DNA from 2 places in the Caballeronia sp. LZ035 genome. Region 1 is predicted to be linked to the other one. Evidence: predicted binding sites of a transcription regulator. Region 1 holds the regulator's gene; the other holds the start of a gene.
The links. Region 1 encodes FliA, which starts transcription of late flagellar genes. Its sites were predicted from a motif close to CTAAAGTTTNNNNNNNNNNNGCCGNTA; they were not measured.
Positions count from the first base shown of each region.

Region 2: the regulator FliA is predicted to act here: its motif matches at 2,468-2,494, upstream of QCE88_RS12320 (DUF4088 family protein).

Region 1 is NZ_JARUXS010000001.1:152,046-156,464, reverse strand. Features, by position in the region: gene flhF (flagellar biosynthesis protein FlhF) at 1-1,009, shown strand, start outside; gene QCE88_RS00770 (MinD/ParA family protein) at 1,002-1,919, shown strand; gene QCE88_RS00765 (RNA polymerase sigma factor FliA) at 1,938-2,669, shown strand; gene QCE88_RS00760 (GGDEF domain-containing protein) at 2,731-3,831, opposite strand; gene QCE88_RS00755 (aromatic ring-hydroxylating dioxygenase subunit alpha) at 4,044-4,419, shown strand, end outside.
Region 2 is NZ_JARUXS010000001.1:2,618,366-2,622,784, reverse strand. Features, by position in the region: gene QCE88_RS12325 (ATP-dependent helicase) at 1-1,606, shown strand, start outside; gene QCE88_RS12320 (DUF4088 family protein) at 1,619-2,380, opposite strand; gene QCE88_RS12315 (AzlD domain-containing protein) at 2,546-2,881, opposite strand; gene QCE88_RS12310 (AzlC family ABC transporter permease) at 2,878-3,651, opposite strand; gene QCE88_RS12305 (AraC family transcriptional regulator) at 3,782-4,419, opposite strand, start outside.

The DNA of each region.
Region 1 (4,419 bases):
GGAAGCGATCCGGGCGCGCATGCAGCAGGTCGTCAACGACACGGTGATGAACGAACTCTCGTCGATGCGCGAGATGATGGAAGAGCACTTCGCCGGCCTGATGTGGAGCGAGCGCCAGCGTCGCAACCCGACGGGCGGCGCGCTGACCAAGCGTCTGTTCTCCGCCGGTTTCTCGGCGCAACTCGTGCGCATGGTGATGGACAACATGCCGGAGATGGAAAGCGTCGAAGGCGCGCTCGAATGGGTGCAGCAAGTCCTCGAAAGCAACATTCCGGTGATGGACAGTGAAGACGCGCTGATGGAGCGCGGCGGTGTGTTCGCGCTGATGGGCCCGACGGGCGTCGGCAAGACGACCACCACGGCGAAGCTCGCGGCGCGCTGCGTGATGCGCTTCGGCGCCAGCAAGGTTGCGCTGCTCACGACCGACAGCTACCGGATCGGCGCGCACGAGCAACTGCGCATCTTCGGCAAGATCCTGGGCGTGTCGGTGCATGCGGTGAAGGACGCCGCCGACCTGCAACTGGCACTGTCCGAACTGCGCAACAAACACATCGTGCTGATCGACACGATCGGCATGAGCCAGCGTGACCGCATGGTCTCCGACCAGATCGCGATGCTGTGCGGCGCGGGCCATCCGGTGCAGCGCATCCTGCTGCTCAACGCGACGAGCCACGGCGATACGTTGAACGAAGTCGTGCAGGCCTACAAGAGCGCGCCGGACCAGCCGCCGCTCGCGGGCTGCATCCTGACCAAACTCGACGAAGCCACCAATCTCGGCGGCGTGCTCGACACGGTGATCCGCTACAAGCTGCCGGTGCATTACGTCTCGACCGGCCAGAAAGTGCCGGAGAACCTGTACGTCGCGAGCAAGCGTTTTCTCATCAAGAGCGCGTTCTGCATTCCGCGCGACGGTTCGCCGTTCGTGCCGAGCGACGACGAAGTGCCCGCGCTGCTCTCCGCGCTGTCCGCGCGTGCGTCGACCGACATGCATGGGGTGCACTTTGGATAAGTTCGTGCTCGACCAGGCAGAAGGTCTGCGACGGCTCCTCACGCGAGCCGGCTCGCGGGTGGTGGCGGTCGTGGGCGGCCCGGCGGGAATCGGCTGCACGTCGACGGTGGTGAACCTCGGCGCGGCGCTGTCGGTGCATGGCAAGGACGTGCTCGTGATCGACGAGCACCGCAATTCGGCTTCGGCCAGTCGGCTCGCCGGCATCGAAGATGCGGGCGCGGCCGCTGCCGTGATGACCGGCCGCAGCACGCTCGCGGAAGCTGCCGGGCGCACGCCGTTCGGTTTCTCGCTGCTCGCGGCGCCGCGTGACGAACGCATCAGCCACGATGCCGCGCAATGCCGCGCGTTGCTGGACGGTCCGGCGGACATCGTGCTGATCGACGCGCAGATGGACCGGTATGGCGCGCTCTCGTCGCTCGCGGCGCAGGCGCATGACTTTCTCGTTGTGACGCGGGTGGCCGCGTCGGCGATCACCGAGGCGTATGCGTGCATGAAGCGTCTGCACTACGCCCATGCGATCGGCCAGTTCCGCGTGCTGATCAATCACGTGCAGAACCCGGCCGATGCGGCGGTCGCGTTCGACAACCTGTCGGGCGTCGCCAGCCGGTATCTGGCTGTGTCGCTGGTGCAGGCGGGATATGTGTCCGAGGATGCGCGCGTCGCTCGGGCAAAGGAACTCTCACGCTGCGCAGTCGAAGCGTTCCCGGCCACGGCCGCGGCACGCGACTACCGCGCGATTGCGGCGGAGCTCCTCCACTGGCCGATGCGCCCCGCGCCGTATGCGCGTGCGGTGAACGGCCAGGCGGACGCGCGAATTCCGGTTGGCGACTCTGAGCAGGGCGGGCGGGAGACGGCGCATCGTGCGACCGCGCTTCACGAACTGGCCATGAGCAGTACGGCGTCGATGTGATCAAGATAGGTGACCAAGATGTATAACGCCCAAGGCAAACTCTCACAGTCCGAAACGCTGACGAAATATGCACCGCTCGTTCGCCGGCTGGGGCTTCAACTCGTCGCCAAGATGCCGGCGAGCGTCGATCTCGACGATCTCATCCAGGCCGGCATGATCGGCTTGTTGGATGCGGCCGGCCGCTACAAGGAAGATCAGGGCGCGCAGTTCGAAACGTATGCGAGCCAGCGGATTCGCGGCGCCATGCTCGACGAGCTGCGCGCCAACGACTGGCTGCCGCGCAGCATGCGAAAGACGTCGCGCGAGGTGGAATCGGCGGTGCACAAGGTCGAGCAGAACCTCGGCCGTTCTGCGAGCGAGACGGAGATTGCCGAGCACATGAAGATGCCGCTCGACGAGTACCAGTCGATGCTCCAGGATCTGCACGGCGCGCAGTTGATCTATTACGAAGACTTCGACCGTTCCGCCGATGACGAGCCGTTCCTCGACCGCTACTGCGTCGACCGTTCGGATCCGCTGTCCGCGCTGATGGACGACAGCCTGCGCGGCGCGCTGATCGAAGCCATCGACCGGCTGCCGGAACGCGAGAAGCTGCTGATGAGCCTGTACTACGAGCGCGGCCTGAACCTGCGCGAGATCGGCGCGGTGATGGAAGTGAGCGAGTCGCGCGTGTGCCAGCTGCACAGCCAGGCCGTGGCGCGTCTGCGCACGAAGCTGCGCGAGCAGGCCTGGACCGGCGCCGAGGCGTGATGCTCGACGTTTGATGCTTGACGTTCGACACCGATGGCCCGCAGCGATGCGGGCCATTTTTCTAGCTGGTTTCGAAGTCGTGGGTTTCGGCGAACACGGTCTTGCCGGCGCCCAGACTCTTCGCGCGATACATCGCGCGGTCGGCGGCGCGCAGCACGGTATTCATGTCGGACTGGCGCGCGATCGTCGCGCCGGACAGCAGGCAGGCGCCGATGCTCGCCGATACCGATACCGTCCGTTCCTGCACCGACGTGATGGCGGCTAGCGCCGAATGGATGCTGTCGGCCACGGCGAGCACTGCCGACCGGTCGCGCATCTGGTGGGCGAGCACCACGAATTCGTCGCCGCCGAGCCGGGCGATGGTGTCGGTCCTGCGCAGGCGCGTCTCGAGCTGATGCGCGAACGATTGCAGCAGCACGTCGCCGACAGCGTGCCCGTAGGTGTCGTTCACTTCCTTGAAACCGTCCAGGTCGATCAGCAGCAGGGCCGTCGCGTCATCGCCGTCATGGCCGGCGGGTGGCGCGGTCATCGCCCGGTTGACGATCTTCTCCAGCGCATAGCGATTCGACAAGCCCGTGAGCGGATCGGTGGATGCCTGGCGCGCGAGATCCAGATTGAGCTTGCCCAGCCGGTCGACCAGCACGCTCAGATACACCGATGCCCCCAGCACGCTCAATCCCAGGCCGATCGCGACCGGCAGGTTGGCATGCCACCACGGTTGTACGAGACCGAGCGCGATCACCACGATGAGCGCCGTCGCACAGGACACCGCGAGCGTGCGCTTGCCATACCGGCATCCCGAACCGATCAGGAACCAGAACATCACCCAGATGAGCGGCAGCGCGCTGGCGCCGCCGGCCGCGAGCGCGAGTCCGAGCAAGGCTTGATCGGCGATGGTCGTAAGCGTGAGGCGCGTCAAGGACATGGCGCTCGCACGGCTCACGACGAACAGCGTCAGGGCACCGTAGGACACATAGAGGGCGACGAGCCGCACGACCATCGAGGCATCGTGTGACGGGCGCCACCACTCGAACAGGCCATACGCGAGCAGCACCGCAGCGCCCATCCAGACCCGAAGCGTGGCCTGCTCCCGTTCGGGACTCCGGTGCCCGGACCCGATAAAAGCCTGGATCCGGCGTGCCGGTTGATGCGCCTGCTCCATATGAACCCCTGGATGGTGATTTCTTGCTGTTATGGTGTGTTGCTGTCTCGTATGTGCGGCCCCGTCGCGGGAGGCGGTGTGAAAGCGTTGCATCGGGTTGCACCGTCGCGCGACCCGCTATTCTGCTACTTTTTGCGATTTCGCTGCAGGTTGGGTTGGGGCGAACGCGGTCTTGCGAATCTTCCCTGTCTTCCTGCTTACGGCTGATGACAATGCACAACAACGCTTCTTCCCTGCAAGGCGAATGGCTGGCGGTCTGCAACAGTGAAGACGTGCCGGAGGGCAAGGCGCGAGGATTCCTCGTCGCGGATGAGCGCATCGTCGTGTGGCGGGACAGTCTCGGTGCAGCGCATGTGTGGCGCGACTACTGTCCGCATCGCGGGGCGCAACTGTCGCTCGGCTCGGTAACGCGCGACTGGATCACGTGTCCGTATCACGGCTGGCGATATGACATCGAGGGGCAGTGTCTGCATATCCCGTCGAATCCCGCACTGCGTCCGCCGAAACGAGCCTGTGCGACGACCTTCGTCAGCGAGGAGCAATACGGCGTTGTCTGGATGTGTTTCGGCGCGCCTGCGTATGCGCTCG
Region 2 (4,419 bases), 2.5 Mb from region 1:
CTTCTCGATCTATTCACGCGTCGTGAACACCGGCGCGTCGCTGGCCACGGTGCTCGACCAGTCGTTCCCCTGGTGCCGCGAGTGGGAAGCCGACCTGAAGCGCCTGTTCGCCGCATATGTGAACGCCAAGCAGTCGCAAAGCGTGCTCGACTACGACGACCTGTTGCTCTACTGGTCGCATCTCGCGGCGGAGCCGTCGGTGGCGGCGGACCTGTCGAGCCGTTTCGATCACGTGCTCGTCGACGAATACCAGGACACCAACCGCCTGCAGGCGTCCATCCTGCTCGCGATGAAACCGGACGGCCGCGGCCTGACCGTCGTCGGCGACGATGCGCAGTCCATCTATTCGTTTCGCGGCGCGACGGTGCGCAACATTCTCGATTTCCCCGGGCACTTCAACCCGCCCGCCGCCAGCGTCACGCTGGATCGCAACTACCGCTCGACGCAGCCGATCCTCGAGGCGTCGAACGCGGTAATCGGACTTGCGTCCGAGCGCTACACGAAGAACCTGTGGACCGACAAGGCGTCGGCGCAGAAACCGCGCGTCGTCAGCGTCGCCGATGAAGCCGATCAGGCGCGCTATGTCGTCGAGAAAGTGCTCGAAGCGCGCGAGGGCGGCATGAAGCTCAAGTCGCAGGCGGTGCTGTTTCGCGCGGCGCATCACAGCGCCACGCTCGAAATCGAACTCACGCGGCGCAATATTCCGTTCGTGAAGTTCGGCGGCCTCAAGTTTCTCGATTCGATTCACGTCAAGGACGTGCTCGCCGTGCTGCGCTGGGCCGAGAATCCGCGCGACCGCGTTGCGGGCTTTCGCGTTGCGCAATTGCTGCCGGGCATCGGGCCGGCGCTGGCTGGACGGCTGCTCGACAGCGTGAGCGCGCCGCAGGCGGTGGCGTCGCAGGCCATTGCCGGTTTTCAGGCGCCCGCGCGCGCCAGCGAGGACTGGCCGCGCTTCGTCGGGCTGATGGCGAAGCTGTGCGGCCGCGAATCGGGCTGGCCCGCCGAGTTCGAAATGATCCGCCGCTGGTATGAACCGCATCTCGAACGCAATCACGAGGACGCGGCGATCCGCATCGGCGACGTGATGCAGATGGAGAGCATCGCGTCGACCTATCCGACGCGCGAGCGCTTCCTCACCGAACTCACGCTCGATCCGCCCGACGCGACCAGCGACGAATCCGGCGTGCCGCTGCTGGACGAAGACTATCTGATCCTCTCGACCATTCATTCGGCCAAGGGCCAGGAATGGCGCAATGTGTTCGTGCTGAATGGCGTGGACGGCTGCATTCCGTCCGACCTGGGCACGGGCAGCGACGAGGAAATCGACGAAGAGCGGCGCTTGTTATATGTCGCAATGACGCGTGCAAAGGAAGACCTGCACATCATTACGCCGCAGCGCTTCTACGTGCACAACCAGACGCATCTTGGCGACCGCCACGTGTGGGCGCAGCGTACGCGCTTCATTCCGCCGCATCTGCTGCCGCAGTTCGAGACGGCCGCCTGGCCGCCGGTGATCGCGCCCACGGCGCCGACGGCCGCGGGGCTGGCGGCGGCCGCTAAAGCGAAGCTGGATATCGCGGCGCGCCTGAAGGGGATGTGGGAGTAAGAAGGGTGCGGCTCAGCGCGGTGCGCGCGAGGCGCGCGGCGTGCGCGGCGGCGAGAAGATGCTGCGCAGCCAGGCGGCGAAGCGCGTGTAGCCGTCGTAAGGCTCTTCGACGAACAGTTCCGGGCGCAGCGAACGCAGCATCTCGAGCACTTGCTGCGCTTCCTGCTTCTGGATCGAGCCATACACGATGCCGAGCCGCAGCAGGCAGCGCAGTTCGCCGAGCTTTTCGCGCGCCGTCGAGCCGATGCTCGTTTCCACCGTGATCTTCATTTCGTACACGCGCTGGCGCAGCGAATCCGCGAGCCGCCACGCGGGCGTCTGCATCTTCTCTTCCACTTCGCGAATGTCCGCCGCCGCGGATTTGATCTGCGAGGCCAGCATGTCCACTTGCGACACGTCACCCTTGGCTTCGGTGACGATGGCCGCCGCCCATTCGCGCGACGCCTTGACGAGATCTTCCGCGGTCCAGTCGGCGCGAATCGCGAACGCGAAGCCATGTTCGGCCGCCTGACGGATCAGGATCTCGACGACATCCGGAAACTCCTTGTCGAGCGCGCGCTTGGCCCACGCGTATTGGCCGTGCGAGAGCATGCGCTGCACGGCCTGCTCGGTGAGCGGCGTGTGGTTGTCGAGCAGGATCGCTCGCAGGAAATCTTCGAACGACGGTGTGACGAACTGCGGATCGAGCTTCAGCGACAGACGCAGGAAGGCGTCGAAGTCGCGCTGCAAGGAAGCGATCGTCTCTTCGCGGAGCGAAAGGGTGATTTGGCGCATGGTGGTTCCCGGTTCCGTTTCCGGTTACGCCGGAAACGGGTAATGCTGGTGGCGCCGCCTCTGTGGGCGGAGGCCATTCGTTTCTGATATCGGCGCGGGTTCCGGGAACTTGAGGCTTTTTTGACGCTTTTTGAAAGCCGTTTGCGAGCTGATGGATGGAAAACGTTAGCGCAGCACCAGCAGTTGCCAGACGAAGAACACGGTCAGGGAGACGGCAATGGTCAGAAGCGGCCGTTTGCTGAGCACGCACACGATAACCGCGACCAGCGCCGCCACCAGCTGCGGATTGCGCCAGGTGATTTCGGCGCCGTTGCCGTGCGGGGAGACGGTCATCGGCACGATGATGGCGGTCAGCACCGTCACGGGCACGAACGAGAGGGCCGTGCGCACGATGGGCGGAAAGGGCAGGCGCTCGCCGAGCACGAACACGGCAGCGCGGATCGTGAACGTGACCGCGGCCATGCCGAGGATGAGCAGCACGTAGTTCGAGGCGGCATTCATTGCGCGTGCTCCTTCGACGCCTGTTTGCGTTGCGCGCGATGGTCCCGCAGCGTCAGCATCATGCCGACTGCCACGCCCACGAGCACCGCCGCCAGCAGGCCGAGCTTGTACGGCCAGTCCTGCCACGCGAAGGACAGCACGCCCGAGGCGAGCGCTGCCGCGACGAAGCGCACCGCGACGAGCTGCGGCACGATGATCGCGATGAAGGTGGCGACCATCGCGAAGTCGAGCCCGAGCGACTTGAGGCCGGGAAACGCCGCGCCGAACAGCAGGCCGATGAGCGTCCACGCCTGCCAGTTCAGATACATCGAGACGCCGGAGCCGAAGAAATAGTGCGGTCCGATTTCGCCGGGATTGCGCTTCTGGTAATGCGCGTAGGCGACGGCGAAGACTTCGTCGGTGAGCACGCTCGCGAGCGCCCAGCGCCAGCGTCGCGGCAGATGCGCGACATACGGCGCGAGCGTCGCGGAATAGAGCACATGACGGAGATTGACGACGAGCGTCGTCGCCCAGATGACGGCGAAGCTGGCGTGCGACGCGATCAGGCCGACGGCGATGAACTGCGCGGACCCGGCGAACACGGCGAGCGACATCAACTGGCCGTGCCACAGCGAGAGCGGGCTGGCCGTGACGAGCGTGCCGAAGATCACGCCGAAGGGCGCGGCGCCGATCATCATCGGGAGGGTATCGCGGGCGCCGGCGGCGAATTCGCGCAGCGCCTGGCCGGATGGCGGCGTGGACGGTTGGGCCGAGTGCCGCGCGGACTGCATGGCGGACGATTGTGCGGATGTTGCCTTCAAGATTTCCTCCAGTGACAGCGAGGATACGCAACGCGGTGCCCAGATGGCTTGTACGTTCTTGCGCTTGTCGTCGCAGCCGCCGCGCTGCTTGCGGAAACGCTCAGCGCCAGCGGCCCGGCGGCACGCCGAACGCGCGCTTGAAGTGGCGGGTGAAGTGACTCTGGTCGGTGAAGCCGCTGGCCGCCGCGACGTCGGTGACCGATGCGCCCGAGCGCAGCGCGGGCAGCGCCCGCACGATCCGCATCTGGTTGCGCCAGGCATGCGGTGCGAGACCGGTCGTGCGCGCGAACAGCCGGGCGGCGTGGAAGGTCGACAGGCCCACCGTGCGCGCCAGTTCGGCGAGTGTGACGGGTTCGAGCAGGTCGTCGGCGAGACGGGACTTCATGGTTTCGACGCGCCGCGCGTCGGCGGCGAGCGACGGCGCACCCGCGTGCTCCCGTGCGTGCCGGCCGATCAGCGTGGTGACGGCATCGACAAGAGCCAGCTCGGCTTCGAGCGGATCGGCGCCGCGCTCCAGCACGCAGTGCGCATGCACGAGGCGCCGTGCGAGATCGGCGTCGCGGATGATGTGATCCGGAAACCGCGGCGCGGTGGCGCGTTGTCCGCACAGATCGTGCGCGAGGTCCTCGACGAAGGGCACCGGCAGGTAGAACACGCGATAGCGCCAGCCGACATCGACCGCCCGTGCGCCCGTATGCACTTCGCCCGGATTGATCACCGGCACCGAGCCCGTTTCCG